One region of the Paenibacillus sp. LC231 genome, then DNA from elsewhere that is predicted to be linked to it. Evidence: riboswitches for the same ligand, from Rfam matches in the RefSeq annotation. Region 1 holds a riboswitch; each other region holds the start of a gene.
What was found. Region 1 has a riboswitch for thiamine pyrophosphate ahead of AK95_RS10860 (YkoF family thiamine/hydroxymethylpyrimidine-binding protein). Riboswitches for the same ligand answer to the same signal wherever they lie in the genome.

Region 1 (7,960 bases):
ACAGCGTGAAGGATCCAAAAACAAAGATGACGGTGGTCTGGATCAGTATATATAAGGAATCTAATCCCATAACGCTAGGCGTCAGTATCCGGTTATTCGTGACCGTTTGAAACACCGTGGTAGACAGAGCAATCGCCCCGCCGGTCAGAATAATGGCAAGCACCTTCTTGATTCTCCTCGGAAGCGCGTAATCCCAATTGCCGCCAAGATCAATGAACAGAAAGACTGCCACCAGGATGATTGCCGCTGCGGCCAACAGGCCGAGTTTGGCTTTATAAGTCATAAGCCTTTCTCCTCATCAGTAAGAAAATGAATATACCGCTTCCGAGTACGCCCACGGTTAGACTAATCGGAATTTCATAGGGATAAATAATGATCCGGCCCAGGATGTCACAGAACAGTACGAACCCGGCCCCCAGCAGCGCGGTATGCGAAAGGCTTTTTTTCAAATGGTCTCCTAAGTACAAACTAACAATATTAGGTATGATCAGACCAAGAAACGGAATCACGCCGACCGTCAGCACGACGGAAGCCGTAACCAGCGCCACGATGACCAGTCCCAGATTCACAACTCTCCGGTAGTGAAGGCCCAGGTTGGTAGCAAACTCCTCTCCCATTCCGGCCACCGTAAACTTGTTGGCGAACAGATACGCCAGAATCACAAGCGGGATACTAAGATAGAGCATTTCATACTGGCCCTTCATGATCATGGAAAAATCACCTTGGAGCCATGCGGACATATTCTGAATAAGATCATATTTGTATGCAAAGAAGGTGGCGATCGAACTGACGATATTACCGAACATCAGCCCTACGAGCGGGATGAAGATCGCATCCTTGAACTTAATCCGATCCAGTATCTTCATGAAGATAAAGGTTCCTGCCAGAGCGAATACAAATGCCACAAGCATTTTGATAAGCGGTCCGCTGGTCGTGAAGACGAGCATGGCGACCAATATCCCCAGTCTGGCAGAGTCCATCGTACCTGCCGTGGTGGGCGATACGAACTTGTTGCGGCTGAGCTGCTGCATGATCAATCCGCAGATGCTCATGCTGACACCCGCCAATATGAGACTGACAAGCCTAGGAATCCGGCTGACAAGCATAATATGCTGTTGTTGTTCCGTCATCGAGAACAATTGCAGTGGCGAGATATCTTTAACTCCAATAAATAATGAGATTATCGAGAGTACCACAACGGCTGCAAATAAGTATCTAATCTTCATGGCTCTTCCTTCTATGCGTATGTCTCTAAATACCTGGGATCGTGCAATTTTCGTCATCATTCTCATTGAGATTGATTATCAATTGCGTTCTGATATGCATTATATCATCCTCATTCTGGCTCGACAAGTATAATTGAGAATCAAAATCAATTAAATTGTTCATACAAGTATATTTTGTTCATGAATTGTTCATAATATGAAGTTAGGTGGAGACATTCAATCCCTATTAAATGGATAAGAAAAATTATATTAGATATTAAAAGTCGTTGACAATTCCTCTAAGTTATATTAATATCCTAACAGAATTATTATTTCTAACTAAACGTAAGTTAATGTAGAATAATAATTGAATTTATGGCTAATAACGTAAAATGCATATTTGCTTGTAGTAAGGGACATCTTCTAATCAGGCGTATGCAAATTCGATTACACCAGGAGGTTTTTTTTCAATGTCTAAAGATTTTTCAGCTGCACTCAAAAATCGCCGTTCTTATTACGGGATTAGCAAAGAATCCGTTATCTCGGACGAGCGTATTCAAGAAATCGTAAACGAAGCGGTTAAGTATACTCCGTCTTCTTTCAACTCCCAAAGTGCACGCGTCGTTGTATTGCTTGGCGAACAGCATGATAAACTGTGGAACATGACGGAAGGCATCCTGAAGGAAGTTGTTGGCGATGAAGAAGCATTCAAATCCACTGCCGACAAAATGGCTTCATTCCGCGCTGGTTACGGTACGGTACTGTTCTTCGAGGACAACAACGTCATTGCCGGGCTGCAACAAAACTTTGCCGCTTATGCCGACAACTTCCCGGTATGGTCCAACCAATCCAACGGCATGCTGCAATTTGTAGTATGGACATCCCTTGAGGCAGAAGGTCTGGGCGCATCCCTGCAGCACTACAACCCGCTGATCGACGAAAAAGTAAAAGCCGAATGGAACATCCCGGAAAGCTGGAAGCTGATTGCTCAAATGCCTTTCGGTAAGCCGGTTGCTGAACCAGGCGAAAAAGAATTTGCACCGCTTGAAGATCGCGTGAAAGTATATAACTAATCAAACAGATGAAAAAAGCCGCCTCCCTAAGTTCCTGCAACTGGGACAGGCGGTTTTTATAATGGGCAAAGATTGAAAAACCGATGGAAAAACGATACAATTACACAGGTAAGAACCCTCGAACTTCTACGATAACATGAAGTTCCGGGGCAAATCTTGCGGTTAACCAACTACATAAGATGTTGGCTGTACTAGGGGTGCCATGTGCTGAGAGACGGCGGGCTGCCGTTAACCCTTATCACCCGATCTAGGTCATACTAGCGTGGGGAAGTGTAGCATTTATGTTTATTTCTTTTCGTAGGCATAACTGCACCTTCTTCACGGGGTGCGGTTTTTTTACGTGGACTTATATAATGGGGAGGAAATGACAATGAATGAGCTTGTTTGCGGAACCAGCCGGATCGTCGGATGCCGGTTCTCGGTATTTCCTATGACAGACCGGTTTGTAGAGGTCATCCTGGGCGCGCTGCAATCTGTGGATACGGGGAAGGTGTGGATTCAGACAGACGATGTGAGTACCTGTATTCGTGGACGTGCAGAGCATGTCTTTGATGTTACAAGGGCGATATTCGCCCATGCTGCGGCGAGTGGCGTGCACACTGTTTTTAATGGCACTTATTCCATCGGCTGCCCCGGGGATACGGACGCCGATGTATATATGACGGAGGATTCGACCCGCTTAAACAACGACATCGGAGAACATGCCGATATGGAGACTGCCTGCCAATTCGCTCTTTACCCCATGGGTACGGATAACTACATGGAGGTCATCTACGGTGAAGTAAATCGTGCGAAGGCAGCCGGTACGTTCGCCGGAAGCGTTCATTACGCCAGCCGGTTGGACGGGTCCTTATCCCGGGTGTTCGAGTCTCTTGAAGAGGCGTTTTTGCATGCGATCCAATCCGACAGCAGCCATCTGGTCATGACTGCCGTGGTGTCCGCTCACAGCCCCACGGTTAAAGCTGCATCGAATTGAGTACCATTGAGGCAGACAAAAGCCCGGCAAGCGCCGGGCTTTTCTGTCACTACTGCCAAGAATCTTGACGGTTTAAACCCAAGCACTCAAGATGATTACGAGCAGGATAAAGAGAACCAAAATAATTCCTACTGAATTGCCCCATTCACCGCCGCCATATACTCCGCTCATGAAGATCCCCTCCTGGATTTAAAGTATGACGTGATGTAATCACACTATTATAGTATTTCCCGCGCCTTGCTAGCGTCACGGCTAATGTACCTCTCTTTATCTATTGGCAACGATATTTTATTCCTCATAACCGATGAGAAGTTTCCCTCCGTACGGACGGAGCATTTCCTCGGTAAATGCCATTAGAACAGAAGGATCATCTTGGCGATACATCGCCGCGAGCGCTGCTTCCAATCGCTCTCCTAAGATTGTGTCAAAGCGGTTAAACAGGCGGAACAGCGTTTTCCCTTCACCCGTCCACTCCCGGTTCACCCTAAGTACAAAATCACAGAGAATCGCAGCTATTTTGTGCACCGTAAACCATTTTTCGCCATCGCTTCGGGGACTCTTCAAGTCCAGCATGTACTCGGTTAGCACATAACGGTAATCGTTAATATCGGTTATCGACAGGGGCAGAGGTCCGTAATCCAAATCGCTTTGGGCTTCCGCCCGCACCTCTTCCCCCTCGGGCAGCAGGCGCAGCACCGTCCCTTCTGCGATCATCCGCTGAAATGACGGATTCGCCGCGATCACTCCCTCGTCAAAATATTCGCGATAGGAGGATAAAGACAATATAAAGATTTCCGCGATCCACCCATGCGCCTCTATCGTCCTCCTGCAGAAATCATAACCCCCTCGTTCAAGGACCATAATGTCCAAATCGGATTGTTCATTATATTCGCCTCTGCTCGCGCTGCCGCCAAGCACGGCTAGCAAACAGTCGGGATAATCGTGTTGAATGACGCGTTCCGCTGCCTCTACCGGTTCCATCCTCATGACGTTTCCTCCATTATGACTCTGATCCTCCCGAAAAAAGGGCTCAAAATATCTAATTCAGCTAAAACCCTAAACGTACCTGAATCATATGGTAAATAAACGATTACCCTCATGTTGATGACAAGGAAGAAGGGATAGATGAGATGAACTACATTCATATGCTCTCCAAATTAGGCATGGGCAGTGCCCACCCGGGAGGATTCGAGGCAACCCTCAGAATGCTGAAGAATTATCCCATTCAACCGGGCAGCCGCATTCTGGAGGTGGGGTGCGGAACTGGCAGAACCGCATGCCATCTTTCGGAGATGGGGTATCAAGTGACCGCTATTGATCTGAACGAAAATATGATCAAAAAAGCACGAGCACGAGCCGAAGCGATGGAAATCGACGTGCAGTTCCATCAAGCGGATGTATGCGCATTGCCTTTCGAGGACAACCAATTTGATCTGATCATGGCCGAGTCTGTTACCGTATTTACGAATACTTCGAAATCGCTGCCCGAATATTACCGCGTTCTGGATCGCGGAGGCGTCCTGCTGGACAGAGAATTACTGCTAGATAAACCCATGCCGGAAGCAAAGCTTCAGGAACTGCTCGAATTCTTCGGAATACCTAATCTGATGATGAGAGAAGAATGGGCGGACTCCCTCTTGGCTTGCGGGTTTAAACAGGAAGAAATTCTGGAGTACAACCACTTCAATGAGCAGTTAAAGGAAGAGCAGACACGTCATCTGGATACATTTGAACAGCGCGATAAAGGACTCCTGTTCGATGTTGCGCTCTGGGAAACGCTGTTCAAGCATGACCGCATGATTCTGGATAATACCGACTATCTCGCTTCCGCCTTATTCCGGGCAGTAAAATAAAACCTTTTCATATCTGTGCATCAAGTGGGGATTCGTATATTTGCTACGTATCCCCTCTTCCCTCCTCATTTTCAGTTCTTTCGACCTAATCCAACACTTTTTGTCAATTCGTTCTATCTAGTTTTGCCCGTCGATGCTATAATCATGGTAAATATATCCTATGTTGTTGAGGAGGACTCATTCTTATGGCATGGTTCAACAGACTCCCTATCTCACGAAAAATTACTGCAGCCTGTTTTCTCATTGCCGCTTTGTTTGCGGTTCCAATGCTGCTTGCATTTATTCTAATGGGTAAAGCAATCATTGGCGTGGTCATCGTGGTGGTACTAACCGGTCTTACTTTTCCTCTTTCTCGTCTTATTGAGAAAACGCTTACCAACTCCTTCGCGGAAATCTCCAGCGTTTCTGCCAAAATCGCGAAAGGCGACTTCACCTTCCAGGTAGAAGAGGTTGGGGGCATGAACGATCTCAGCAGAACATTCAACAGCATGGTGGACAAGCTTCGTAAAATATTGCAGGAAACCTCGGATATTACGCGTCAGGTCATGACCTCAAGCTCCAATATCTCGATTAAAAACCAGGAGCTCATTCAAGTGATGAATCAAGTCTCCTTATCTTCCAATGAGCTGGCCGTCGGGGCTAACGAAATTTCGGAAGACGTAGCCGAAATGACACATTCCATTGGCGAGATCGAGGAGAAGGTCAGCAACTATACGCATTCAACCCAGGAAATGAATACCCGTTCGATCGAAACGCTGGGACTGGTTGAGCAAGGAAGGGACTCCGTCGCCAAGCAGTCTGCAGGAATGCAGCGTAATATTGACGCAACGGCCAAAGTCGCGGAGTCCATTGATGCACTGGCCCGGAGTGCCAGAGGAATTACGCAGATCACGGAGACGATCTCGGAACTTGCCGATCAGACCAATTTGTTATCCTTGAACGCATCTATTGAAGCGGCAAGAGCAGGCGAGCACGGCGCCGGCTTTGCGATTGTCGCCCAAGAGGTACGTAAATTGGCTGAAGAATCCACGTCATCAACACGGGAAGTATTCAATCTCGTACGGAGCATCGAATCGGACGTGAAACATGCCACCCAGAACATTAAAATTAATGAAGAGGTCGTCAGGCAGCAAACCGAAATGATCCGTGAGGCTGAGCTGGTGTTCATGGAGATTGTAAACAGTGTTCAGTATATTTCGGAACAGATCGCCGCTTTCTCCAAGGAGAGCGAATCCATGCTTGAAAGTGCGAAGAGCATTTCTTCCGCGATTCAGAATATATCGGCGATCACGCAGCAATCCGCCGCTGGAACGGAGCAGGTGTCGGCCTCCATGAATGAAGGCATCTCATCGATCCAGAAGATGGCCGAGGAAGCGGAAGCAATGAATAATGCCGTTTTCCGGCTGCAAAAAACGATCAACATTTTCAAATTTTAAGTAAGGTTCAGTCTACATAATGTATACGCGCTTTTGAAACGGCAACGAGCCGAAATGCAAGAAATGGCTGTGCTAGGATAACATCCTGAGCACAGCCATTCTTCATTAGACATATTTTCGAGTATGACGAACCGTCCGTCAATTGAGCACACCTTCGTACAGGGCAGCCCCCTTTTATATCATGCAAAGTACTCCAGCCCTATAGCTCGTTCCATAACCGCGCGATATTCACGACCCGCCCTTCCTCAAACTCGGCTCGGTAAATATCCGGCAGCGTTGTACCTAACCAGAAATGATAATCGAATCGTTGATCATAATGCTGCAGCATGAGTGTCATAATGTCGCCGTGGGTGCCAATCACGACAGACTTTCCAATATGTTTATTCAGGATTTCCTTTAGCACCTGGACTGCTCGGCTTTGCGCGCTTTGGCTGGATTCCCCTCCAGGGAAGGAGGTAGTTGGATCCTGAAAAAGGATCTTCTTGGCATCGAGGAAGGAATGCCCCTGAAAATCCCCGACCTTCCGTTCCCTTAAGTCCTCATACTCCGTAATCGGCAATCCCAAAGCGTCTGCCAATGGTTGGACCGTATCCTTGGCTCGCTTGTAAGGGCTTGATATGATCGCGTCAATCCCTTCTCCCAGGAGCATGTCCTTGACTCGAACCGCAGCGAGGGAACCCTCGGCGGATAATCCCCGCGACCTTTCCTTCCCCTCGAGATATGGCGATTCCGCATGTCTCACAAAATAGAAAGTCGTCATCCTTCAACCTCTGCTTCTTTAGAAGTCTCACCCTTTAATACGGGCTCCATCATCATCTCTACAAACGGTGTTAACGGTAACAACCCCAATGACTCCAAGGGAATCCATTTTGCTCCTAATGAGTCTTGGCCGTCTCCGTCCGTCTTGATCACGGCTTGTTGATCCAGCAGCTCGACATCATACATGATGCCGATGTGATGCAGTTCTTCCATCTGATTCGCTTCATACTGATATACGATCGTGTAGGATACAGCCGTCCGAATGCTCCCCTTAATTGGAGCAAGCCCGGTTTCCTCGATAAATTCGCGCTGCAGCGTATGCTCCGGCTCTTCTCCGAACTCAATGGAGCCGCCCGGTAAATCCCACTTCCCCTTGTGCGGCCCTCTCGCTTTCTGGATCAACAGGATATGATCATGCTGAATCAATACTCCATAAACGCCGAGATGCGTATGTTTCACCACAGTTAACACACTCCTTTTCTTGCAGTGAAGGTGATCCATTGACTTCGAAAAAGTACGTCTCTCCCACCCTTCACTTCTTGAATATCCTGCTGCACCTGACGCCTCGTGAAGATCTCCCATTCCGAATACAGCTCATCGAGGATGGAAAAGGCTCTGTCCGCGGACAGATTCAGCTCGATTAAACCTTCCTCCTCCA
Region 2 (7,960 bases), on a different contig from region 1:
GCCGCGAATTCCGCGGATCGGGCGGACTCCTCGTACCTTCAAGGCTTGGCGGCGGATCACATATTCCTCCCACACCATGGGCAGCAGCCGGATCGAAGCCATGAAGCTGTAAGCATACTTGGGTGCAAGCCTCAACTTCTGCATCAGGCTGTAGAATAAATCCACCGAGGACGTTGTCGTCACGAGCAGCAGCCCCTCCGAGGCAAAGGCAATTCCCTTAAAGCCCAAATGCAGCCCTCGGTAGAAGCTTTCTTCCGATACCCGGAACAACCCCCACTCCCACCAGATCGTTTCTCCCTTACCGAACAGCATCATGGAAGAGGCGGACGATATGAAGGCAAGCAGAAACGGAATGAAGAACAACAGCATTTTCCACGGCTTCACCCCGCTGAGCACCACGAGACAGACCATAAAGATCAACGCCTGGTACAAAACAAAATCAAGATCATGGGTTAACACCGTCATGAAAAACAGCGCACAGATCAGACCCAGCTTCACCACCGGATTCGCCCGGTGCAGCCAAGTGATCCGTACGGGGTTCCATATGTTCATGCATTCACCCCCGTGAGGCGATGATCGGCCGTGGTTAGATTTTCGCGAGTCTCATCAGTGCCATTCACTCCGCCCGCCTCCCGTCCGGATTCCGTCCCGGTACACCAGCGCGGGGAAGGCATGCTCGAGGTCAGTTGTCCCTCGCGGATTTCCCATATATGCGTGGCGACCCGCTGGGCGACCTCCATTTCATGCGTCACCATGAGAATGGCGGTTCCCGCACGGCGCAGCTTCTCGCACATCTCCAGAATCGCGAATGTATTCCGCGCATCCTGTCCGAAGGTCGGCTCATCCAGAAGCAGGACGAACGGCTGTCTTGCCATGGCCGTAGCCACGCTCAAGCGGCGCTTTTGGCCTGTCGACAGCTGGTACGGATGCCTGGCCTCCAAGCCATTCAATCCGAAACGTTCAAGACAGCGCTCGGCCTGCGCCTTCGCTTCCTCCGGCGGCACATGATCCACCAGCAGCGAGTAAACCACCTCATCGCCGATGCGCTCCGTCAGGAATTGAAGCTCCGGATTCTGAAACACGAATCCGATTTGGCGCAGCTGCTGCTCTCTCTTCTTCCGCACCTTCCTGCGCTTGCCCTGAATGACCTCTTCCCGGCAGAGCATGTAGGTCCCTTCGGCGCGAAGCAGCCCCATCAAACTGAGCAGCAGCGAGCTTTTGCCTGCTCCGTTCGGACCTACCACCGCAATGAATTGTCCCGGAAACACCTCGGCCGAAGGGAGGCTAATGACCGGTTTATCCCATCTCATTCCCCTGAAATTCGCCAGGTGAATGACAGGCTCCCCACGTTGAGCATACGGCGGAGCAGCCTCATGCAGGAGATTACGATTACCCTGCTCATCGCCAAGCGCATCGACCGGAGCAAACAGCTCTCTGCCCGCCCGGGTCTGCGCATAATCTTCCCATACGCCGGGATACCAGATTCCATAAGCTTGGAGTTCCCGCTCGTATTCTGCGAATATCGCTGCTGGAGGACCTTCGCCCAGAATCACGCCATCCGGGCTGAACAGCACGACACGATCCACGTATCTGGCCATTTCTTCGATCCGGTGCTCCACGATGATCAGTGTCCGCCCATCCGATACGGCCTTCACCGCGGACCAGATTTGCTCCCTTCCTTCCGGGTCGAGCAAGGCAGATGGCTCGTCTAGGAACAGCACCTCCGGCTCCAGCAGCAGAGCCGAAGCCAGCGCTAACCTTTGCTTCATGCCTTGGGACAGATGCCCGATCGGCATATGAAGCTCCTCAAGATCAAGCCCCACCTCGCGGAGCGCCGCTTGCATCCTCTCCTTCATCTCATCGCGCGGAACACTTAGATTTTCCAGTACGAAAGCCAGCTCTTCATCCACGTACGGCATGCAGAACTGGGTATCCGGATCTTGAAATACATACCCCCAAGAGCGCGGAACCAGCTGCGACTCGCATTTCATCGGCACCTCCGTTGCGCGGGGAATCATCCCGCTAAGCACCTGCAGCAGCGTGGATTTGCCGCAGCCGCTCGGACCGAGCAGCAGCACCTTCTCCCCGCGGACAGCCGAGAAGGAGAGGTCTTTGAACATCAGTCGTTCCTCGCCCGGATACTTCAGACGCAATCCCTCCACATACACGGCCGGTTCCGGAACCATCTCAGCGGACTGAGCCGGAACCAGGCTAACCGTGGCATTAGACATGGCGCGGATCATCCAGTGCTTCGTAATCCTTCTTCGACGCAGGACGCAGCAGGGATGTGACGCCCGTGCGGTCCAAGGCTTTGGCCAGCAAGAGCATGAGCAGGCCTGCAATGACGGCACCGCTGAGTACCCGCATACCGTATTTGGCCAGGAACATCCACGTCTGCAGGTCATCGGTATAGCTGTAATAGAAGTCCATGATCATCGATCCGATGGCTGCGCCTGCTCCGGCAATCGCCAGCGTCCACGCCGAGGTGCTCCGATAACGGAACGCCGCGAATACCAGTTCTGCCCCAAGTCCTTGAATGAGCCCATACAGCAGCAGAGTCAATCCCCAGCCGCTGCCAAACAGCACTTCCACGTGGGCAGCCGCCACTTCCGCAATGATGGCCACTCCCGGCTTACGGATTAGCAAGTAAGCAAGCGTGGCTGCAGCGAACCACATTCCGTATAACAACTCATCCGCTTCAAAGAACAGCGGTTTTAACAGATTGTAAACCGAACCCCAGAAGTGATAAATGACGCCAAGCACCAGCGATACCAGCACCGTCACCAAAATATCGCTTAACCGCAGCCCTTTTCGGGGCTGAACCCCCAACTTCTCTTGCATAGATGTTCCCATAACCACACATTCCCCTCTCCACCTCTATTTTTGTGTAAAAACAACAAAAAACCGTCTGGAAAAACGCGCAGACGGAAAAATAGGCCCTATGTAGGCAGGGTCGGATATTCTCTACGCTGGCATTACCCAGTTCAGATTAACGGTCAACAGCGGATAACAGCTGCAATCTCAGCCTGATTCACTCAAGCCCCCGTATTCCCTATTCGGTTTCATGTTAATCTTAAAATACACATTCGTTCTCCAATTAGCAAGAACCTTTTTTCAAAAATGGCTATTTATTGATTTCCAGCTCATTCTATGTCAATATCAGAGTGATTGGCTTTTCCACCAACGTTTATTGCTGACACCTATGCACAAAGGAGAATGACATGGCTAAACAATTGCTGCGTCTGATGACTGAGCTGTCCTCCCGCAAGTGGCTGTCCCGAATCATGGGGCATTGTTCCCACAGCCGGCTGAGCCGTCATCTAATACCTGCATTCATACGAATTTATCAAATTCCGGCCCATGAAGCGGAGAAAGAAATCCACGAATACCGCTCACTGAACGAATTCTTTTCCCGCCGGTTAAAAATAGGCCTGCGCGCCATAGATGACACCGCCGATGCCATGGTAAGCCCCGTCGATGCCACGATATCGGCGATGTGCGCCGTCAACGCCGGCACCATTCTGAGCGTCAAGGGACAGGATTATACCCTGAGCGAGCTGCTCGCCAAATCACCGAGAATGGAAAACTACATCAACGGTTATGCATTTGTATTGTATTTAAGCCCAACCGACTATCATCGCATTCATTCCCCTGTAACCGGTGTTCAGGCGGAAAGCGAGCATTTAAAGGGACGCGTTTACCCCGTGAACGATTTTGCGATGACCCATATCCGGCATGTGCTCAGCCGTAATGAGCGCCTCATTACCTATATTGCGCATGAGTTCGGCGAAGTTGCCGTCGTGAAGGTCGGAGCCATGAACGTAAGCAGCATCCGTTATGCCGACGAGAACGTGAAGAAATACGAGATCGGCGATGAACTCGCGTACTTTGAATTCGGCTCTACCGTCGTGCTTCTGACAGAGAACGGCACGTTTACTCCGCGCGGTGACCTGGAACCCGGCTCCAAGGTGAAGATGGGAGAGCTGCTTGGTTTGCTTCACCCGTCCCCGACCAGAAAAGGGTAACTCCATTCACCTTACCAAGCTTCACCAAGCATCGCATGACAAGTTAAGGCCATGAATCATTCGCTGCATGAATGATTAACGCCGGTCCAGCATCCGATAAACGATCCGCTGAAACAGCCGATCCGGCAGTACGCCCTTGATCCATGCGGTCAGCCGCGTACCTCTGGGCAGCGTATAGCGGAACCTCGGTTTGGACATGGACGCAATGTTTGCCACAAGCCTGGCTACCTCCTGCGGATCTCCGCTTCCCCTGGCTGTCCGCTCGGAATAGTCCAGCACGCCCTTCAGCAGACCGCTGTAGGGTGATCCTTCCTTTACCGTAAGCTCCCCAAAACTTTTATTCCAGATCGGCGTGCCATAGGCACCGGGCTGAATCAGTACGACATCGATGCCAAAGGGCATCAACTCCATGGACAGGCTCTCGCCGAACCCCTCCAGCGCAAATTTGGATGCCGCATAGGGACCATAACCCGGAAAGCCGACCACGCCGCTAATGCTGCTCATGAGAATGATTTTGGATCGTCCGGTCTTGCGCAGCAGCGGGAGCATATGCTGCGTTACCGATACGGTCCCGAAAAAATTCGTCTCCAACTGCTTGCGCCAGCCGCTGAGCGGTACTTCCTCCACCATGCCGCCTACCGCTTCGCCGGCGTTGTTCACCAGCACGTCCAAGCGGCCGAACTTCTGCTCTAACTCCCAAGCAGCAGCCTTGACATGTTCCTCTGAGCATATATCCAGCTGGAATACGTGAATGCGTTCGACAACATCTGCTTTTTCGGCTCGGGTCAACAGCTCTGCAGCCGCCTCCGGCCTGCGCAGACCCGCTGCCACGTCATAGCCCGCTTTTGCCAGCTCCAAGCTGATGAGCAGTCCGAACCCGCTCGACGCGCCCGTGATCAGCGCAACCATTCCTGCTCCCGCCGTTACCACCGAAACACCGCTTGGTCCGCCATTGCCACTTTACCCTTCACACCCTTCACCCTTCCGTTATCCGAACTGCCTGTCCGGTCCATTACAACCCTACGATTCGCGCTTTATACATATCCCTAATATAACAAATTTCCGTAATGCCAACAGAGTCCCTATCCGTATATGCATCCTTTTACAACGTAATCAGACATACTCCCTATTCCCATGTGCATCCATTAAATAGAACCACAAAGTGGAGCCTATGCTTCGATGCTTATTCCAAATACTTTGCGGGGACCCCAATACAAAATGCCCCACAAAGTGGAGCCTATGCTTCGATGCTTATTCCAAATACTTTGCGGGGACCCCAATACATATCAAAAAAGGGAGCCATTTAGCTCCCTTCGTTCATCCAGAAAAAAGCGTATATGATAACGGGATTCCACGTCCCCGTATGTAGGCCTAAGTCTCGTTAAAACCACACATTCTGATGATCCTGAGTCGTTGTCTTCATGCGGCGCAAGCGATTTCTGAAAATACCGCAGCCACCGCGACTGAAGAAACGTCCACGCACCCGTCTTCTTGGGCTCATTCCTCTCTCCCCCCTTCATAAGAAAAACGTCTATCGACGTACTCGCATAGAAGACAGACCGCATTTAGCGGAAGTTTTTCTTGCGATATCAGGAAGGCTCATGCTTCGAATTTATACTTTCTGATATCTTAAAATGAAGCTGTATGTCGTTTTTACCCTAAATCGCTTGCTATGAAACCCATTTGCCCTTCGACCCACCAGGTAAGTTATGGAAGGGCGGGAAATCACCGAATCTCGGATGGGCTCTTGCCCGTATACTGCTTAAATTGCCGGCTGAAAAAGAATATATCCCGGTAACCCAGCGCGTCGGCTACCTCCGTTACGTTCATCCCTTGATGCAGCAGCAGATGCTGCGCCCGCTCGATCCGCATCTGAATAATGTAGGATTGTACCGGCGTGCCGATCAGCTCCTTGAACTTGATCGAGAAGTAACGGGGGGACAACCCCGCTCTGGCCGCCAAATCCTCGACCCGATGGGGAACACCCGGGTGCTGGCGGACGTAATTCGCGATTTCATGGATCGCCTCGGACAGCTGATTGCTTGCTTTTTTGACCACCGGCTCAGCGAGATCTGCACGCAGCAGATGAATCATCAGCTGTTTCAGAATTAGCTGCCCCTCCTCCAATGATCCATAGGGCTTGTCCAGATACAAACGCACATAGCGTGCAAGCAAATATTCGAAATCCATCGTTTCCGTCAGCTTGCGATAAGATGCCGGAATCTGTTGGACCGGGTCAGTCACGTCAAAATGGATATATGTCAATACGAGCGGCTTCTGCGGATTGTGCGTCGCGCTCGTATGATCTCCTGGACGGAACAGGAAGCAGCTTCCTTTTCCCACGGCAAAGGGCTCGTCATTAAGCTCGACCGTGCCTTCGCCGCTCCATACATAGAACAAATCGTAGTTCTGCATGGGCCTTTCGCGTTTTTGCCATTTCCAGCCCGGCTCGCACACGATTTTGGCAAGCGCAGGCATGATTATAAACGAAGACGGCGATGCATTCAGCATCTCGTCATAACCCCCTCATCTCATTCAAAAATTGACCTCTTTTCCATCATACCCGTTTTTTATGTTTTTTGCATGTCCCGCCATGCCTGCGCCATCCGGGCAACCCCTTCTTCGATGCTGGATATGCCGAGATGCGAGAAGCCGAAGCAGGCGGCAGGCGGTCCGGGCGTACGATGATAGGCCGCTACATCCCGAAACATGACGCCGCGCTTGCGGGCAGCTTCCTGGAACAGGGCATAATCTTCCGCGGAGCGCAGCCAATTCGCGTAAACATGCAGGCCGGCATCGCCGGGATGAAGACGAAACAGTTCGGAGGCATGGGTATCCATCGCCTGGCGAAGCGCCCCATATCGTGCGCCGTACAGCCGGGTCATTCTTCTAAGATGCCGACCGTATCCTCCCCGTACAATAAAGCGCGCCAGCGCGCGCTGCTCCAATACGGATGGTGAGATCGGCTCATACAGAGCCTTGGCCTGCACGACCGCCTCAACCAGGCTTGGGGGCAGCACGGCATACCCGATGCGGAGCCCGGTGAACATCGTTTTGGAGAACGAACCGACGAAGATGACACGTCCCTCGTTATCCAGCATCCGCAGGGGCTCAATCGGCTTGCCGCCCCACCGGAACTCGCTGTCGTAATCATCCTCGATAATAAAGGCCTGTCGGCTTCGTGCCCAATTCAGCAGCGCCCTTCTTCGCTCCAGCGGCAGGACCGCGCCCGTCGGGTATTGACGGCTGGGGCTTACGACAAGCAGGCCGGCGTCCCAGTCACGCGGTATCAATCCAGCATCGTCGACGGGGGACGGCAGCGGAATCCCGCCGCTCAGGCTTATGCCCCGGTGGATTCCCTGATACCCCGGATCCTCCATCACCACGTGATCGCCGGGATCAACCAGCAGCTGAAACATCAGGACAAGCCCCTGCATGGAACCGCTGAAGATCACGATATGCTCGGGATCGGCCTGTATGCCCCGCGTAAAGCGCAGGTGTCCGGCTATCGCCTGACGCAGTTCGATATCCCCTTCCGGCGGCGCGCCGTTCCGCAGTTCGGCTCCCCCGCTTCCGCCTGCGTAGGATAACGCGCTACGCCACTCCGAATAGGGGAAATCCTCCATGGGCATCCTCGCATTCGCGAAAGAGATCGTACCCGGGGGAGGCTCCTCCAGCAGCTGCTGTGCCGAGACATATTCCCCGCTCTGACTCATCAGGCGTTGTCCCCAAGCGGAGAGCACCGGCGCTCGCTCGGCCAATGGCTGCTGGTCTGCCATGGCAGCAATCCCTTCGGCCACGTAAGTTCCGCTGCCCTGCCGGGATACGACGTAACCCTCGGCCATCAGCATGTCATAACACTGCGCGGCCGATCCCCTGGACACGCCGTACAGCTTTGCAAGCTCCCGCGTAGCGGGAAGTCGGGTTCCTTCCGG
Region 3 (7,960 bases), on a different contig from region 1:
CGAAGCTGGATCTTCAGGCCGAACTGGTGGAAAAAGAGAAGTATGCGGCCAACCGCGTAAATGTATCCGCGTCCGAAGGCGAAGCCATCACCATCTATAAATATGTAGCCAACGTCACATCCCGCAATCATGGATTCGGCGAATTGGTGGATGCTGCACGTGCTGTGCTGGAGCCGGCGGTCGAAACCGGATTTGAGATGCTGTTGAAGGAGCAGGCGGATGCGTGGGGCGACAAATGGAAGGAAAGCGATATTGTCATTGAAGGCGATGTGGCGGCCCAGCAAGCGATCCGCTTCAACATCTTCCAGCTGAACCAAACCTACAGCGGCGAAGACGACCGTCTGAACATCGGGCCGAAGGGCTTCACCGGGGAAAAATACGGCGGCAGCACCTACTGGGATACCGAGGCTTATTGCCTGCCGTTCTACCTGAGCACCGCGGACGCCAGCATTTCGCGCAACCTGCTGATCTATCGTTATAAACACCTGGAAAAAGCGAAGGAAAACGCCAAGAAGCTCGGCTTTACCAAAGGCGCCCTCTATCCTATGGTGACGATGAACGGCGAGGAGTGCCATAACGAGTGGGAAATTACGTTTGAAGAAATCCACCGTAACGGCGCGATTGCCTATGCCATCTATAACTATGTAAACTATACCGGGGACTTCTCTTACCTCGGCCAATACGGCCTGGAAGTGCTCGTCGAAATTTCCCGCTTCTGGGAAGAGCGCGTGAATTACGTGCCGGCGAAGGATCAGTATATGATGCTGGGCGTCACCGGTCCGAACGAGTACGAAAACAACGTCAACAACAACTGGTATACTAACCGCATTGCCAGCTGGACGATGGAATACACGCTTGACGTGCTTGAATATTTGAAAGAGAACGAGAATTCCCGCTATGCCGAGCTTACGGCGAAGCTGGGGCTGCAGGATGTCGAAACGACCAAATGGCAGGATATCATCAGCAAAATGTACTACCCGGTCGATGAGGAGCTCGGCGTATTCCTGCAGCAGGACGGATTCCTCAACAAGGAGCTTGTCCCTGTGAAAGAATTGGATCCAGCCCACCTGCCCCTGAATCAGAACTGGTCCTGGGACCGCATTCTGCGCTCGGTGTACATTAAGCAGGCTGACGTGCTGCAAGGATTGTTCTTCCTTGGCGACCAGTACGACTTGGCTACGAAAAAACGCAACTTCGACTTCTATGAACCGTTCACGGTGCATGAGTCCTCCCTCTCGCCTTGCGTACACTCCATTCTCGCGTGCGAGCTTGGGTACCAGGAGAAGGCGTACGAGATGTACCTCCGTACAGCTCGCCTGGATCTGGACAACTACAACAACGATACCGAGGACGGCTGTCATACAACCAGTATGGCGGGAACCTGGATGTCCGTTGTGCATGGCTTCGGCGGCTTGCGCGTGAAGGACGGCGTATTGCATTTGAATCCATTCATTCCAGGTCACTGGTCTTCCTTCTCCTTCAAGGTGATGTTCCGCGGTTCCCGCCTGAAGGTCAACGTCAAAGGCAAGGAAACCATCATCGTCAACGAAACGGATACGCCGGCTGTCCTGAACGTGAATGGCAAGGAGTACAGCATCGACGGATTTGGACAGGTCCAAGCCGCAAGATAACAGGCATACATCTACAAAAACTACCGAGTTATATAAAAAACAAGAGCCCTGGAGAACATTCCAGGGCTCTTGTTTTTACAGAAAACGGGCTCCTTCAGGCAGCATTGCTCCTTCTTAAAGGGCCCGTTTTCATCCACGCCAAGCATCTATATCGTCTGAACTCAGCCAAAGGCTGTGACAATCAGATGCAAAGCTCCGCATCCCGATGGCGGGGGAAATACCGATTATGTATGCTATGAATAAATGAGTTGAGAATGAGGATCACGCGGAGGCCGTTCAGATGGCTTCCCAAACAAATACCCCTGCGAGAGCTCAATCCCGATATCTCGGCAAAAATGAAACTCCTCCCGTCTCTCAATGCCTTCAGCCAGCACCATGGCCCCAAAATCATGAGCCTTGTTCGTGATCATTTTGAGCTGCTCCTGCTGCCCGGGATTACGATCGCAATGATCGATCAGACTCCGGTCGATCTTTACATAATCCGGCTTAAGCTTAATCATCTGCTCCAATGTGGAATAACCTGCACCAACGTCATCCATGGCTACCGAGATTCCATGACTCCGATACACCTCGAAAATCGATTGCAAATGCTCAACATCATCAATCTTCTCGGTTTCCACAACCTCAAATACGAAATCCCTCGGATCCAGATGGAGCCTGTCTATGGTATGGAAGGTGTGGCTAAGACACATCTGCGCATCATATATGGAGGATGGCAGGAAGTTCACGAATCGCTTCACGCCGATGGGTAGCCACTCGGCACTAGTCTCAATGGCACTGGTTCGTGCCGCCCGGTCCAGGAATGCATGCAATCCGGTTTTACGGGCTGTCTCAAACAGCTCATACGGCTGGAACCTGGCTCCCCCATCTACCGGACGAAGGAGAAATTCGTAGGCAACGATCTGCTCGGATGAATCCACGATGGGCTGCATATAGCTCGTAAACTGCTTATGTAAAATGATACTTACCATATCGTAATGCTCCATCTGCAGTTCGAACTTCTGCATAGGGGTCCACGAATGCCGGATTTGCGGAGCTTCTCCGCCGGTAACACAGAAGGACAGCTCTTGACGAATCTTCAGCGGAAGGGGCTGCAGACACTTCATCATGGAGATCAGGTCCGCGCGTACCTTGTAGTTTACAGCACAACCCTCATTGTTCTCTTGTACCGCGTAGCCGTTCACTGCCAGCAACTGAATAAGCTCTCCACTTGCAGGCTTCATATGAATGGTCCCCTGGTCCTCAATCGGTTCAAAGGTGCTGCAATTGTCGCAAATCATGTTCGTCCTCCTTGGCAAGCTAGCTCTCACTATGCTTCTTATCGGCATTTTGAATATGATTTCTTTGCATTTTATGGATTTTATATCGAATTTATGACCTATTTTAAGAGAAATGCGCAAGATTCGTACAATGATTACGCCAAATTCTACAAAAATCGACTTATATTGCTTTTAACAACGTATTGTCAATACGATGGTCATACTTGATCTACTCAACCTTTTGATCCAAAAGCTGCAGCAGCATCGTCCGCTCCACATCAAAATGCCAAGGGGCGTTCCGTTCCTTCGCCGCATACATCGCGGCATCGGCGCGGCCAATCAGCTCCTGATCATTTCTGGCATGATCCGGATAAACCGCAATGCCGATACTCGGTGTGGTTCGGACTTCATGCCCTTCCAATTCGTACGGCTCGCTAAGCATCGTCCAGATCTCCTCCGCCATCCAGATCAGCTCCTGATCCTCACCAGCCGGATGGATCATGACGGTGAATTCGTCTCCTCCTAAACGGGAAACCAAAACTCCCTTAGACTCAAGGGATTGAAGCCGGTCTGCAACCTTTCGTATCAACAAATCGCCGGCACGGTGGCCGTATCGGTCATTGACTCGTTTGAAACGATTCATATCCATATACAGCAAGCCTACACGGGAACCTGCGCGGTCCGCCTCCTTCAGCGAGCTCGCCAGCCTTGCATTAAAATAACGGCGATTATACAGCCCCGTCAGATCATCACGATGTGCCAGGGCTTCACTCTGCATCAGACTCTCATGCAGTCGGTCAAACAAGCGATCGTTCTCGAACTGGATTAAAATCTGCCTGAACAGAATCAGGATCACGCACAGGGATAGGCCGGTAAACAGTCCAGTCCACCCTCCAAACCACTGCGCCATAAGGGCAAACATCCCGCCAAGCACGCTGTAGGGAAGCAGGTACCTTACGATCAGGCTTCCGACTGAACGCGGCTCCCGCTCGCCAACGGATGGTTTACGGGAATTAGGAGCGGACTGCCCACCTGCGAAACTAATGATTAATACCGATATCGTATAGAGTGGATACAGATAGGAACGAACCTCGATACCCATCAGATCAACGAGATAGATGTACAGGACATCTCCGGCAATATAAGCGCTTCCGCCAAGACATAACAGAATGGCCGCCCTTTTCCCTAACAGTCCGGTATTAAAATACAACACCAGCGTAAAAAAATAAGTACTATTGCGCACAGGGGATACAGCATGTCCACCCAAAGGTTTCCCCATACTGCCTCATGGGCCAGCCCCTGAAGCTCAGGCTTGATGAAATATTCCCACCCTACTGTCATGACGGCTATGCCAACAATCACAATATCCAGCATAAACCGGAGTCCCCGAAACGATCCTTGAACATGCCGGAATAAATAAATGAGAGAACTTGCGAACAAAATGAGTTCAAGTCCCCAGAATAAGTGGGCTAGGATCGGAGAGAAAGCGCTCTCTTTTCCAAACCAAACATAACAAGCGTGAATGATTCGTGCCGCTGCATCCCCCATTAATCCGAGACTCACAATAAGCCAAAATCTGCGAAGATGAACCTCATAACGCCGACTAATCCGCATTAAATAAACGGAGGCGGCTGCAGGAGGAATAATGACTAGAACACGCTGAAGCGATAAAGCCTCAGGCATCCACAGAGCAATCATGATCTGAATGAATGCATATATCATGTCGAGTCGAATCCACAGATGATCTGCTGGAGTTGGACTCATAAGCATTCCTCCTCGGCCAAAAGGTAAGCTGGATCACTTTCATATGTTAGGTCTTTTGAATTAATCTTTCTATTTCTCATGATACTTTTTACCCACTCAAAAGTAAAGATGAGGAAATGAAAGAAAAATCATCTTTATCAGCCCCTGCATGAACACAACTCCCACTTGACGTATAGGGATTATGTGATAACATTTCAGTCATATCTCATATAGATCGGAAAGGGTGTTGAACCATGTCACAGAAACGCTTAGATCATGTCGGTATTGTTGTCCGGGACCTTGAAGCTACAATCGCCTTCTATACATCCGTAGTCGGACTAGAACTAAAGAATCGTCTGACCCATACGAATGGCGTCATCCAGCTGGCGTTCCTCGGGTTTAACGGCAGCAACGAGACGGAAGTCGAGCTTATTCAGGGATACAGCGACACGCTGCCAGCGGAGGGCACCGTTCATCATTTTGCAGTCAGCACGGACAACATTGAAGAGGAATATGCCCGGGTTCAAGGACTTGACGTTCCTCACTTGGACGAGGAAATCGTGACGCTCCCGAATGGTTTCCGTTATTTCTTCGTACATGGTCCCGAAGGGGAATGGATTGAGTTCTTCCAGCGCTAACCTCTACGTAGAAGCCTTATTCAAATACTTTATCTCGTGAAAGGTTCATAGGATCAATTAATGTTTCCCATTGCATAAGTGTTCTAAGCAAAGACCTGCCCCGTTCGTACCTCTTCGAACTAGACAGGTCCGGTGTGTTAGGACTATAATAGCGGATGTAATGATCGAAACTTCATAAATACCGGGGGAGCTGGGATATGGCCGGCTGAGAGTGTATCCGATATGATACTGACCCTTACACCTGATCTGGGTAATGCCAGCGTAGGAAGCCCATGTTTGCGGCAGCTGTTTATTTGCCGTGGTATACACTTACGCCGTCATGCGTCCTGATATCATCAGGGCGTTTTTTTTGTGGAGTTGCGAGGTAATAGAAAGAGAACTTAAAGGAGAGAAGAAACGATGAAGAAGGGAAGATGGATTCCGCTGCTTCTCGCTTGCGTCCTGCTTATGGTCGCGTCCGGATGCGGTACAAGCGAACAGAACAAGAAGACAGGTGCCGAAGGCGAAGGCAGTCAGACTTCCGGGAAACTCCGTGACGTGCAGCTGATGCTCGATTGGTCCGCCAATACGAATCACACCGGCCTGTATGCAGCGAAGGAGCTTGGGTATTATGAGGAAGAAGGGCTTAATGTCCAGATCGTCCAGCCGGGAGCAGGCGGTACGGATACGCTGGTCGCATCCGGAAAAGTGCCTTTTGGCATCAGTTATCAGGAAGGCGTAACGCTGGCCAGAACCCAAGGATTGCCGCTCGTTTCCATTGCAGCGATCATTCAGCATAATACGTCCGGCTTTGCCGCCCCCAAGGACAAAGGCATCGTGAAGGCAGGCGATTTTGAAGGAAAATCCTATGGCGGCTGGGGCTCACCTGTGGAGGAAGCCGTCATGAAATCCATCATGGAGATCGATGGCGCCGATGTCAGCAAGGTGAATATGGTCAATATGGGCGATGCCGATTATTTTACGGCCGTCAAACGCGACATTGATTTTGCCTGGATCTTCTATGCTTGGACGGGGATTGAAGCCGAGCTTCGCAATGAACCGCTTGACATGATTTATGTGAAGGACTACTCCGAGCAGCTTGATTATTACACACCGGTAATCGTGACGAACGAGAAGCTGATCCAGGAGGACCCTGAGCTTATCAAAGCGTTCATGCGGGCGACTTCAAAAGGATACGACTATGCGATTCAACATCCTGAAGATGCGGCAGCTCTGCTTACGAAGGCGGTTCCTGACTTGGATGCCGAACTGGTTCTCGCCAGCCAGAAATGGCTGAGCCCCCGTTATCAGGATGATGCATCCCGCTGGGGCGAACAGAAAGCCGAAGTATGGTCGGGATATGCAGACTGGATGTTTGAGCGTAAGCTGCTGGAGAAGGAACTTGATGCGGACCGCGCATTCACCAATGATTTTTTACCGGAGCAGTCATAAGGTTATTTCTATTTAAAAAGAAGAGAGTCGGCCTTGCAGCAGGCTGCCTCTCTTCCATTACATTATAGCTTGCACGAAAGGATGAGTTTACATGGCGAATACACTTTTGAGCATTCAAGTGATACCGAGAACGCCAAACGGGGCCGACAGCATCCCTTATGTAGATGAAGCGATTAAGGTCATTCAGGAATCAGGCGTGAAATACGAGGTTCATGCACTCGAAACGACCATGGAAGGTGAGCTCGCCGAGCTGCTCAAGATCGTTGAGCGCATGCATGAAGCGCTGGTGAATGCGGGAAGTCCCAGCATCATATCCCAAGTCAAAATCGCCCATCACCCCAGCGGCATCAGCATGGATAAGCTGACTGAGAAATACCGTCCATGAGAAGCTGGTGGAGTTCGGTTTGGCCGCCCGTGGTGGCGGTCCTCTTCTTTTTGGTGGCATGGCAGGCCGCAGTATCCATATTCGACATTGAACCTTTTATTCTGCCTGCGCCGACGGCCATCGGGCATGAGGCCGTTACCGGAGCTTCCGGTCTCTTCCAGCATACAGCGGCTACCCTGCAATTAACCCTGGTCGGATTTATGATCGGTACGGCGATCGGTCTAGTCATCTCGCTGGCACTGCACATGGTGCCTTTTCTCAAAACCGCTCTTTATCCGCTTCTTATTCTTAGCCAGAATGTGCCGACAATCGCCCTAGCCCCGCTTCTCATGATTTGGTTCGGCTTCGGCATGCTGCCCAAGGTTATCGTGATTACGCTGGTCTGCTTCTTCCCCGTCGCTGTTGCGGCCCTGGACGGACTGGCCCGTACTGACCGAACCATGATGAATTACATGCAGATGGCGGGGGCTACCTCATGGCAAATTTTCAGCAAGCTGGAGCTGCCACATGCCCTTCCCTCCATCTTCTCCGGGATTCGAATTGCGGCTACCTATTCGGTCATGGGTGCGGTTATCGGGGAATGGATCGGCTCGGACCGGGGAATCGGCTACTACATGATGCTGCAAAAATCCGGCTATCGCACGGATCGGGTGTTTGTTGCCATCCTGGTCATCGTCCTGCTCAGCCTGCTGATGGTGCTGCTGATCACTCTGCTGGAGAAGCGGCTCATCCGCTGGAATCGAAAAGGTTGAGTCCCAGTGAATAGACGTTTCGAATCTTATATGATAGGAGGCCATTTGTCGATATGACACATCAAGTACCCCTGACGGTCCAGGACGGGGCTGACCCGTCGGCTACGTCGGTCTCAACCGC
Region 4 (7,960 bases), on a different contig from region 1:
GATGAACTTTTTACCGGAACTTCCGGAAAAACAGGTTTATTTCGCAATAAAATATCCCACATAGCGGAGCCTATGCTGCGATGTTTTCCAAATACTTTGTAAGTACCCCGAAAAATGTAAAAAACAGGACGTATACCGCCCTGCTTCATCTTCACAGTTTCTAATACTAATCACGGTTTCTAATGCTAATGTTACCCTTTCAACGTACTCAGCAATCGCATCACATCCGTCTCCTTAGTCAACGCACTGACTAAAGCCGGCTGCTCACTAATCAGCGACAATTCTCTGAACAGCTGCCGCATCTCTTTCCGCTCATCATGTTTAACCGCAAGCAAGAACACAAGCTCTACCTTCTCGGTTCCCCAGGGAATCGGCTGCTTCAAAGTCACAACAACGATGCAGGACTGTTTAACCCGCTCCGAGCTGCCATGAGGGATGGCAATGCCACCCCCAATCGTCGTAGCAGACATATGCTCACGATCCAGCACACTTTCCGTATACCCTGCCTCGACATACCCTTTGTCCTCCAGCATTTGAGCAAACTTGGCGATTAACTGTTCTGGACGCTTTACCTCCTGCTGAGGAAAGACCAGAAAAGGAGTCGTGTATTTCAAAAAGACCGATTCCTCAGCCGTCCTGCTGTCCGGCTCATCGATCCGCCGGATCGCTTGCTCCAGCTTCCGCTCGTCACTGGCCTCGAGCAGAGGGGAGACGAGGATATGTGGTGATTTTAGCTTGGGCAGATCAACGGTCGTAATGACAAGATCCACCTCATGAGCAGCCAAATAATCCTGCACTTCCGCTTTCGACATCGTTGCCTCTACATGCACGGACGGGAATCTCCGTTCCACCTTCGCGAGAAGCAATTGGGACATCCCAACGCCCATGTGACACACAATAATGACCTTCTGAGGGTGGCTTTCATTCTGGTGAAGCCGTTCCACAGACGCCTGAAAATGCAGCGTCAAATATGCGGCTTCCTCTTCGGGAAAGTACAGATGGAGCGCTCCCCCTACTTCTTCAAGTGCCATGATGACCCGATCGAACATATAGGGATACATCTTTTTGATCTCAGCCAGCATCGGATTGGACACAGCCAGACCGTAATGGAGACGGTTCATGGTCGTGTACAAATGCACTTTCAACCCGTTCAATAATACCTGGTCCTTGGAAAAAGGGATCATATTCAGCTCCGACATCCGCCGAATCAGTTGTTCAACCAATTGGGGCAGAAGGGGGTGGCTGTCTGCCAGATCGCTCCGCCCAGCGCCTCCGTCCTCTTGCGTGTATCGGAACTTCCCTCCAAGCAGGTGCAGGGTTAGATAAGCGGTTTCTTCCTTGGAAAAAGGTACAGCGAACAGCTTTTGCAGCTGCTTCAAAAAGCCTATCGCCCATTCAAATTCCGCTTTGTTCTCCAAAAAGGCCATGTCCTGCTCGGAGAGCGAAATCGGCTGTCCCAGCTTGGTCCGTTTGACCATGAGCAGAATATGCAGCATCAGGCTTTCAAAGGTTTCATCGGTAAAGCGGAGCTGATGTTGCTTTTGCAACGCCTTCAATTCATTGTATACGGTTGCAATCTCATGCGGTTCATACTGATTACGCATCATCTGTCCCGTCAACTCCGGACGGTTGATCAGTTGGTTCAACCGCGCCAGCGCCATCCGTTTGTTCTTCTCCGTGCCCTCAATCATGAAACCTACACGCTGTTTCATCATTAAGCTCAGATCAAAGCTGCGCAGCCAGTCCTCAATCTTTTCCATATCCCGACGGATAATTGCCTTGTTCACATAAAACGGTGAAGCCAGGTTCTGCAGGGTTACGGGCTTCGCGTTCATCAAGAGCCGATAGGCCAGGTGCAGCACTCTTTCCTCATCGGTTTCATTCTCGGTGGTACTCTCGTTGGAATACAAGCGGTGGAATAAATTAGCCTGATCCGCTTCTCCGATCTCCAGATAGACGCCAAGTCCCGGCCTTTTCACCAGATGGCCACTGGAGTGCTGAACTATATATTCTTCAATCACCTTCAGATCGTTTCGGATCGTCTTCTCCGAGCACTCGGTCTGATCCGCCAGATCCTGAACGAGCCACAGCCGGTTCGGTTCCATTAACAAATTACGAAAAATCACTTTTTGCCTATTATTCATTCCGATCTCCTATTCAACTTATTTGGAGAGCTCACTATTCGTGGAGCAGGTACATTGTCCTACGTATATCATATCCGGGTCGCTATGGCAATCTGATCTGAGATGAAACGCGAGAATGGACCCAAAGAATGGCATGTTGAGGGATAAGCTGAACATATACAGTAATATAAAATCTGACGTAAACAAAAAAAGAGTGCCGAAGAAATTCGACACTCTTGTTCATGATCCTTTATCATGATCCTTATCATGATCCTCTTACATTTTAAAAAATTCGTTCGGTTGCACAGCGTATCTTTCCTATAAAAGCCTCCACAGCCTCTCGCGCCGACTCCGCTCCCGTCACGGCGGATATCACGGCGACGCCATCCGCACCCGCCCCAATCACTTCCTCCACGCGCTCAACGGTAATCCCGCCAATTCCTACAATCGGCAGATGGATTCCAGCTTCGTGCATTTCTCGAAGAATCGCCGGGCCTTGCACAGCCTTGGCATCATCCTTCGAGCGGGTCGGATAAATCGGCCCGATGCCAAGATAATCGGCACCGTGGAGAATGGCGCGCCTGGCTTCCTCAACAGAATGGGCCGAGACGCCCAGAATCCGATTGCCGATCCGCTCGCGGACGGAAGCCGCGGATTCGTCGTCCTGGCCGATGTGCACGCCGTCGGCGTTCAGTTTCAGTGCCAGCTCCACATCATCATTGACGATGAAGGGCACGCCTGCTTGGCGGCACTCGGCCTGGATACGGCGGGCCAGCCGAATCATCGGCTCGCCAACAAGTGCGCCCTGTCCCTTCTCGCGGAACTGGACCATGGTCGTGCCGCCGGCCAATGCATCCTGCACGACCCGGCTTGGCTCGACGATGCAATTCACGCTCCCAAGTACGAGGTACATCCGTAGATACTGCCTCATCATCTCGGGTGTCACTCTGCCCGTCATCGCAGCACCTCCTGATGGCGGCGACGATATGCCCAATGATTTGTTGGGCCGTGTCCCTGTCCCAGGTTTAAGCCGTCCTCAATGGCCGCCTGGATGAATGTGCGCCCGTTCTGAATGGCATCGAATGCGCTTAAGCCTTGGGCCAGGCCTGCGGTAATCGCGGCAGAGAAAGTGCAGCCGGTACCGTGCGTATGAACGGTACGAATTCTTTGTCCATATAATTCTGTAAAGGCGATACCATCGTATACGAGGTCCATGACCGGAGGACTGTCGGGATTACCGAATCTGTCATCATTCTTGATCATGGGGGAGCGTCCCTCATTAAACTCCCCGTTATCGCTGGCGGTTCTTGTTTGGCGATACGTACTTTCGGACTGAGACAACTCTTCCTGCTGCGTACCCGCCGCCTTAGCTGATCCCCTGTCTCTTTCGTGATCCGCAACTTCACCGCTGCCGGGCATTCCCTCGTCATGACCGCCTTTGATCACAACGATCCTGGGCCCCAGATCCCGGATGCGCCTCGCCGCTTCCTTCCGATCTTCTTTCGTGCGGATACGCATCCCCGCCAATACTTCGGCCTCCGGTATATTGGGGGTGACAATTAACGCCAGCGGCAGCAAATCCTCTCTTAAAGCCTGCACCGCTTCGCTTTGCAGCAGCTCTGCTCCGCCCTTGGCGATCATCACGGGATCCACAACGACCTTCTCCCAGCCGAATGCCCGGATCCGGTCAGCAGCCAGGCGAATGATCTCGGCATTGAACAGCATGCCTGTCTTCAATGCATCGACTCCGAGGTCCGAGCCAACCGCTTCAATCTGCTCAGCAGCTGCTTCGGGAGGCAGCGGATAAACGCCTTGAACCCCCAATGTATTCTGCACCGTGATCGCCGTAATCGCTGACATGCCGTATACGCCAAGCTCCTGGAAGGTTTTCAGATCGGCTTGAATGCCGGCACCGCCGCCGCTGTCAGACCCCGCAATCGTCAGTGCCCGAGGAACGTGAGACTTGCTCATCGTGCGCCACCTGCAGCGGACGCTTCCGCTTCCCGGACAGCGGCATAGCCCTCCAGCGAGCCTGGATGAAGCTTTGCCAGCTCATCCAGGAAAGCAATCGGGAAGCTTCCCGGTCCCGGGGCCGCGGTTCGCTCTGCAGCTCCGCCGCCGCGGCCCCGGAGAGGGCCGGCCCCGCCGTACCGGCAAGCAGCAGGTTTGCTTCTACTGCGGCAAAGGCACCCAGCACCGAGGTCAGCAGGCACCCTGCCCCGGTCACCTTCGTGAGCAGAACATCCCCGCCGGTAATGATACGTACCTCGTTTCCATCGGTAATCACGTCCTCTTCACCGGTAATGGCCACGATCGTGCCTACTTCGCGCGCAGCCCGCACAGCCAGTTCGGCATGATCACTGCCGGTGCTGTTGCCAGCGTCTACGCCTTTGATCTCGCGGGCCTCTCCGGCAAGGTGAGCGACTTCAGCCGCATTCCCGCGCACGAGCGATACCTTCACTTCGCTTAGGATCCGCAGCGCCGACTCCGTTCGAAAACGGGTCGCTCCCGCACCGACCGGGTCCAGCAGGACCGGTACGCCGTGTGCGTTCGCCGATTGTCCGGCTATGATCATCGCATCTACAAGCTCGCGGTTCAGCGTGCCGATGTTCAATACGAGCGCGCCCGCGATGGCGGCCATATCCGCCACTTCCTCCGGCGCGTAAGCCATGACCGGCGACGCGCCCAGCGCGTACAAGCCGTTAGCCGTAAAATTCGTAACCACCACGTTCGTCATGTTGTGAACGAGGGGGCTCGTCTGCCGCACTTTTGTTAAAAGCGCCGAAACCTCTTTTTCCCATGTATGCATATGAATCAGCCTCTCTTCGCTATATTGGAATTTATGAGCTAGTTAGGTCTCCTTACAGCACCGCAGCCTGCAGCGGCACCGGCCATTCCTCCTGCTTATAAGCCATATCCCAAAACATATACTCCAGCTGGCAGCTCAGCATAAAATGCTCCTTCATCCGTTCTCGCTCGGCTGCCGTCGCACGCTCCGCCCATTCATCGACACGGCTGCAGAACTTGGCTGTCACGTCTTCCCCCCGGTTGCCGTAGAAATAAATCCAATCGTAGAACGGATGGGATTCATCCGGCTTCACTTCATCCAGCAGCTTGCGGCCAATCTCCAGGTAGGTCCACGGGCAAGGCAGCAGTACGGCCATAATCTCGCCCAGACTGCCCTCATGCGCCACCGTCAGCATATGACGGATATAGTGATGCGCGGACGGAGCCAGCGGATAGCCTTGAAGCTCTTCGTAGGTCACCCCGGCGGCTGCGCAAAAATTCTGATGCGGATGCACCTCGCTATGCAGAATGAATGAGATTTGTTCGTTAAAGGTTGCGATCTCTTCGCGGCTGGTCGATTTGGATATGGCGATGCCGTAAATTCGCATGTAGGCGTTCAAATACTCAAAATCCTGCTTCACATAGTGAATCAGCTGTTCCCGCGATAATTTACCTTCGGCAATGCCTCTCACAAAGGGATGATCGAAGATTGCTTGAAAAATGCCTCCCGCCTGCTGACGGAGCTCTTGCGTAAAACTCATTTTTGTCCCCACCTCCAACATATTGAAGAGCAGGAAGTCCATAAGACACGACTTTCCAGGCAACGCTAAAAAGCCGCCCCGAAAACTGGAGCGGCTTCGTCAACAAGCCCGAGTGCGCCAAAAACGCACCAAGACCTTATATACGAAGGCTCCACTTTCCTACGCTAGTACGAACTAGATCAGGTTCAAAGGGTCCAAGATACGCTCTTGTCTCAGCCGCTAACGGCTCCCCTAGTGGACTTCCTATTCTTTTGTCTAATACTGTACATAGGTTTGTAGATGCTGTCAAACGTTAACGGTTCGCGGACAGAACCCCATGTGCGAAATCTTCCGTGATCGGTGGATCATGATGTTGTACGGTGGCAGAGGTCTTTCGCGAATAAAAAACGCCGGCTACCCGACACTTGTTTCAGAAACACTGACGCTGGGTTGTCATGTATTCCCCTACATAATGAGTACATAAACGTTATTCAAAAAAATGAAGTTTAAAGGAGCGAGCTTATTTATGACGAACCCATCAAAAGCGGTTAAACCCATTCCGGAGGGCTACACCTCCGTGACACCATGGATTATCTCAAGAAACTCCGCAGCGCTGATTGAATTCCTGGAGCAGGCTTTTCAAGCCGAAGAGTTAGCCCGCGTCTATGTTGGCGATAGTGTCATCGGCCATGCCGAGGTGCGAATCGGAGATTCCGTCGTGATGATGTTTGACGCGAAGCCGGAATGGCCGGATAGCCCGGCGTACCTCCGCTTATATGTTGAGGATTGCGATGCTGCTTACCAGCAAGCGCTCGCCGCAGGAGCCGTCTCGGTGACGGAACCAACGAGTTTGTTCTTCGGCGACCGGGTGGGACGGGTACGGGACCCGTTCGGCAACTTATGGTGGATTCAGACGCGAATGGAGGACCTGACGCCCGAGGAGATGGAACGACGCGCCCAAGACCCGGAATACATGAAGGCAATGACCTATGTGGCTGGAGCGGAAATCGTGGTGAAGATTTCGTAACAAGGTGAATTGAAGCAAAAGCGTTATTTCAGGCAGAGCATGGGTGGATTCGGTGTCCCAGGGGTATGCTTGGATGGCTGTCGATTATGATCGATGTAGGGACCGGGTAACTCAGAGTAGCTATGGTTTAGAGGTAGAAACCGAGGGAACACAGAGTATGTAGCTGAGGCTACTGCTGGGATTGGTGCTACTGCTGGGCTGGGTGCTACTGCTGGGCTGGGTGCTACTGCTGGGATTGGTGCTACTGCTGGGATTGGTGCTACTGCTGGGATTGGTGCTACTGCTGGGATTGGTGCTACTGCTGGGATTGAGGCTACTGCTGGGCTTGGTGCGACTGCTGTCTTGTTGCTACTGCTGGGATTGAGGCTACTGCTGGGCTTGGTGCGACTGCTGGGCTTGGTGCTATTACTGATCTTGATGCGGCTACTAGTCTTAATGCGACTTGCTCGAGGCAAACGGACTTAGGATCCGTTATTTAGCCAAATGGGTGTTATTTTCGAGTGCTAGCGGACACCAGATACGCTATTCATAGAATATGATGGCAAATAGGCACCTTATTGAGGTAATAAGAGATCCTGTGTCCGTTAGTTGTAAGAATTGGGACCGAATCAGGCAAATAAAGGAACTGGTGTCCGTTAACAGGTGGCCTTGGTGCTAACTGCTGGGATTGAGGCACTGCTGGGCTTGGTGCTACTGCTGGACTTGGTGTTACTACTGGGATTGGTGTTACTGCTGGACTTGGTGTTACTACTGGACTTGGTGTTACTGCTGGACTTGATGCTACTGCTGGGCTTGGTGCTATTACTGATCTTGATGCGGCTACTAGTCTTAGTGCGACTTGCTCGAGGCAAACGGACTTAGGATACGTTATTTAGCCAAATGGGTGTTATTTTCGAGTGAAAGCGGACAACAGATACGTTATTCATAGAATATGATGGCAAATAGGCACCTTATTGAGGTAATAAGAGATCCTGTGTCCGCTAGATTTAAGAATTTGGACCAAATTAGGAAAATAAAGGAACTGGTGTCCGTTAACAGGTGGCCTTGGTGCTAACTACAGGTGTTGAGGCTACTATTTGTATTGGTGCTACTACTGATCTTGGTACTACTGCTGGGATTGGTGTTACTGCTGATCTTGGGCTACTGCTGGTATTGGTACTACAGCAGTGATTGATGCTACTGCTCGACGGCAATCGGACTGAGGATACGTTATTTAGCCAAATGGGTGTTATTTTCGAGTGAAAGCGGACAACAGATACGTTATTCATAGAATATGATGGCAA

Region 2: it holds a riboswitch for thiamine pyrophosphate, as region 1 does, so the genes downstream of both, AK95_RS24070 (ECF transporter S component) here and AK95_RS10860 (YkoF family thiamine/hydroxymethylpyrimidine-binding protein) in region 1, are expected to answer to the same signal.
Region 3: it holds a riboswitch for thiamine pyrophosphate, as region 1 does, so the genes downstream of both, AK95_RS22755 (ABC transporter substrate-binding protein) here and AK95_RS10860 (YkoF family thiamine/hydroxymethylpyrimidine-binding protein) in region 1, are expected to answer to the same signal.
Region 4: it holds a riboswitch for thiamine pyrophosphate, as region 1 does, so the genes downstream of both, tenA (thiaminase II) here and AK95_RS10860 (YkoF family thiamine/hydroxymethylpyrimidine-binding protein) in region 1, are expected to answer to the same signal.

What each region holds. Positions count from the first base shown of each region.
Region 1 is NZ_JFOM01000015.1:154,934-162,893, reverse strand. Features, by position in the region: gene AK95_RS10875 (iron chelate uptake ABC transporter family permease subunit) at 1-283, opposite strand, end outside; gene AK95_RS10870 (ABC transporter permease) at 273-1,226, opposite strand; gene AK95_RS10865 (nitroreductase family protein) at 1,676-2,278, shown strand; TPP riboswitch at 2,462-2,564, shown strand; gene AK95_RS10860 (YkoF family thiamine/hydroxymethylpyrimidine-binding protein) at 2,649-3,254, shown strand; gene AK95_RS33415 (sporulation protein YjcZ) at 3,327-3,425, opposite strand; gene AK95_RS10855 (nucleotidyltransferase domain-containing protein) at 3,543-4,241, opposite strand; gene AK95_RS10850 (class I SAM-dependent methyltransferase) at 4,385-5,107, shown strand; gene AK95_RS10845 (methyl-accepting chemotaxis protein) at 5,293-6,543, shown strand; gene AK95_RS10840 (histidine phosphatase family protein) at 6,743-7,303, opposite strand; gene AK95_RS10835 (NUDIX hydrolase) at 7,300-7,764, opposite strand; gene AK95_RS10830 (class I SAM-dependent methyltransferase) at 7,767-7,960, opposite strand, start outside.
Region 2 is NZ_JFOM01000044.1:95,016-102,975, reverse strand. Features, by position in the region: gene AK95_RS24080 (energy-coupling factor transporter transmembrane component T family protein) at 1-552, opposite strand, end outside; gene AK95_RS24075 (ABC transporter ATP-binding protein) at 549-2,231, opposite strand; gene AK95_RS24070 (ECF transporter S component) at 2,224-2,853, opposite strand; TPP riboswitch at 2,945-3,057, opposite strand; gene asd (archaetidylserine decarboxylase) at 3,222-4,025, shown strand; gene AK95_RS24060 (SDR family oxidoreductase) at 4,101-4,934, opposite strand; gene AK95_RS24055 (helix-turn-helix domain-containing protein) at 5,751-6,536, opposite strand; gene pdxR (MocR-like pyridoxine biosynthesis transcription factor PdxR) at 6,596-7,960, opposite strand, start outside.
Region 3 is NZ_JFOM01000037.1:350,382-358,341, forward strand. Features, by position in the region: gene AK95_RS22735 (glycoside hydrolase family 65 protein) at 1-1,631, shown strand, start outside; gene AK95_RS22740 (EAL domain-containing protein) at 1,865-2,911, opposite strand; gene AK95_RS22745 (GGDEF domain-containing protein) at 3,120-4,169, opposite strand; gene AK95_RS34965 (hypothetical protein) at 4,076-4,654, opposite strand; gene AK95_RS22750 (VOC family protein) at 4,888-5,271, shown strand; TPP riboswitch at 5,445-5,556, shown strand; gene AK95_RS22755 (ABC transporter substrate-binding protein) at 5,671-6,702, shown strand; gene AK95_RS22760 (MTH1187 family thiamine-binding protein) at 6,794-7,087, shown strand; gene AK95_RS22765 (ABC transporter permease) at 7,084-7,839, shown strand; gene AK95_RS22770 (ABC transporter ATP-binding protein) at 7,893-7,960, shown strand, end outside.
Region 4 is NZ_JFOM01000026.1:231,666-239,625, forward strand. Features, by position in the region: gene AK95_RS18205 (BglG family transcription antiterminator) at 192-2,144, opposite strand; gene thiE (thiamine phosphate synthase) at 2,407-3,081, opposite strand; gene thiD (bifunctional hydroxymethylpyrimidine kinase/phosphomethylpyrimidine kinase) at 3,078-4,094, opposite strand; partial or broken gene thiM (hydroxyethylthiazole kinase) at 4,091-4,932, opposite strand; gene tenA (thiaminase II) at 4,985-5,671, opposite strand; TPP riboswitch at 5,811-5,914, opposite strand; gene AK95_RS18230 (VOC family protein) at 6,177-6,677, shown strand.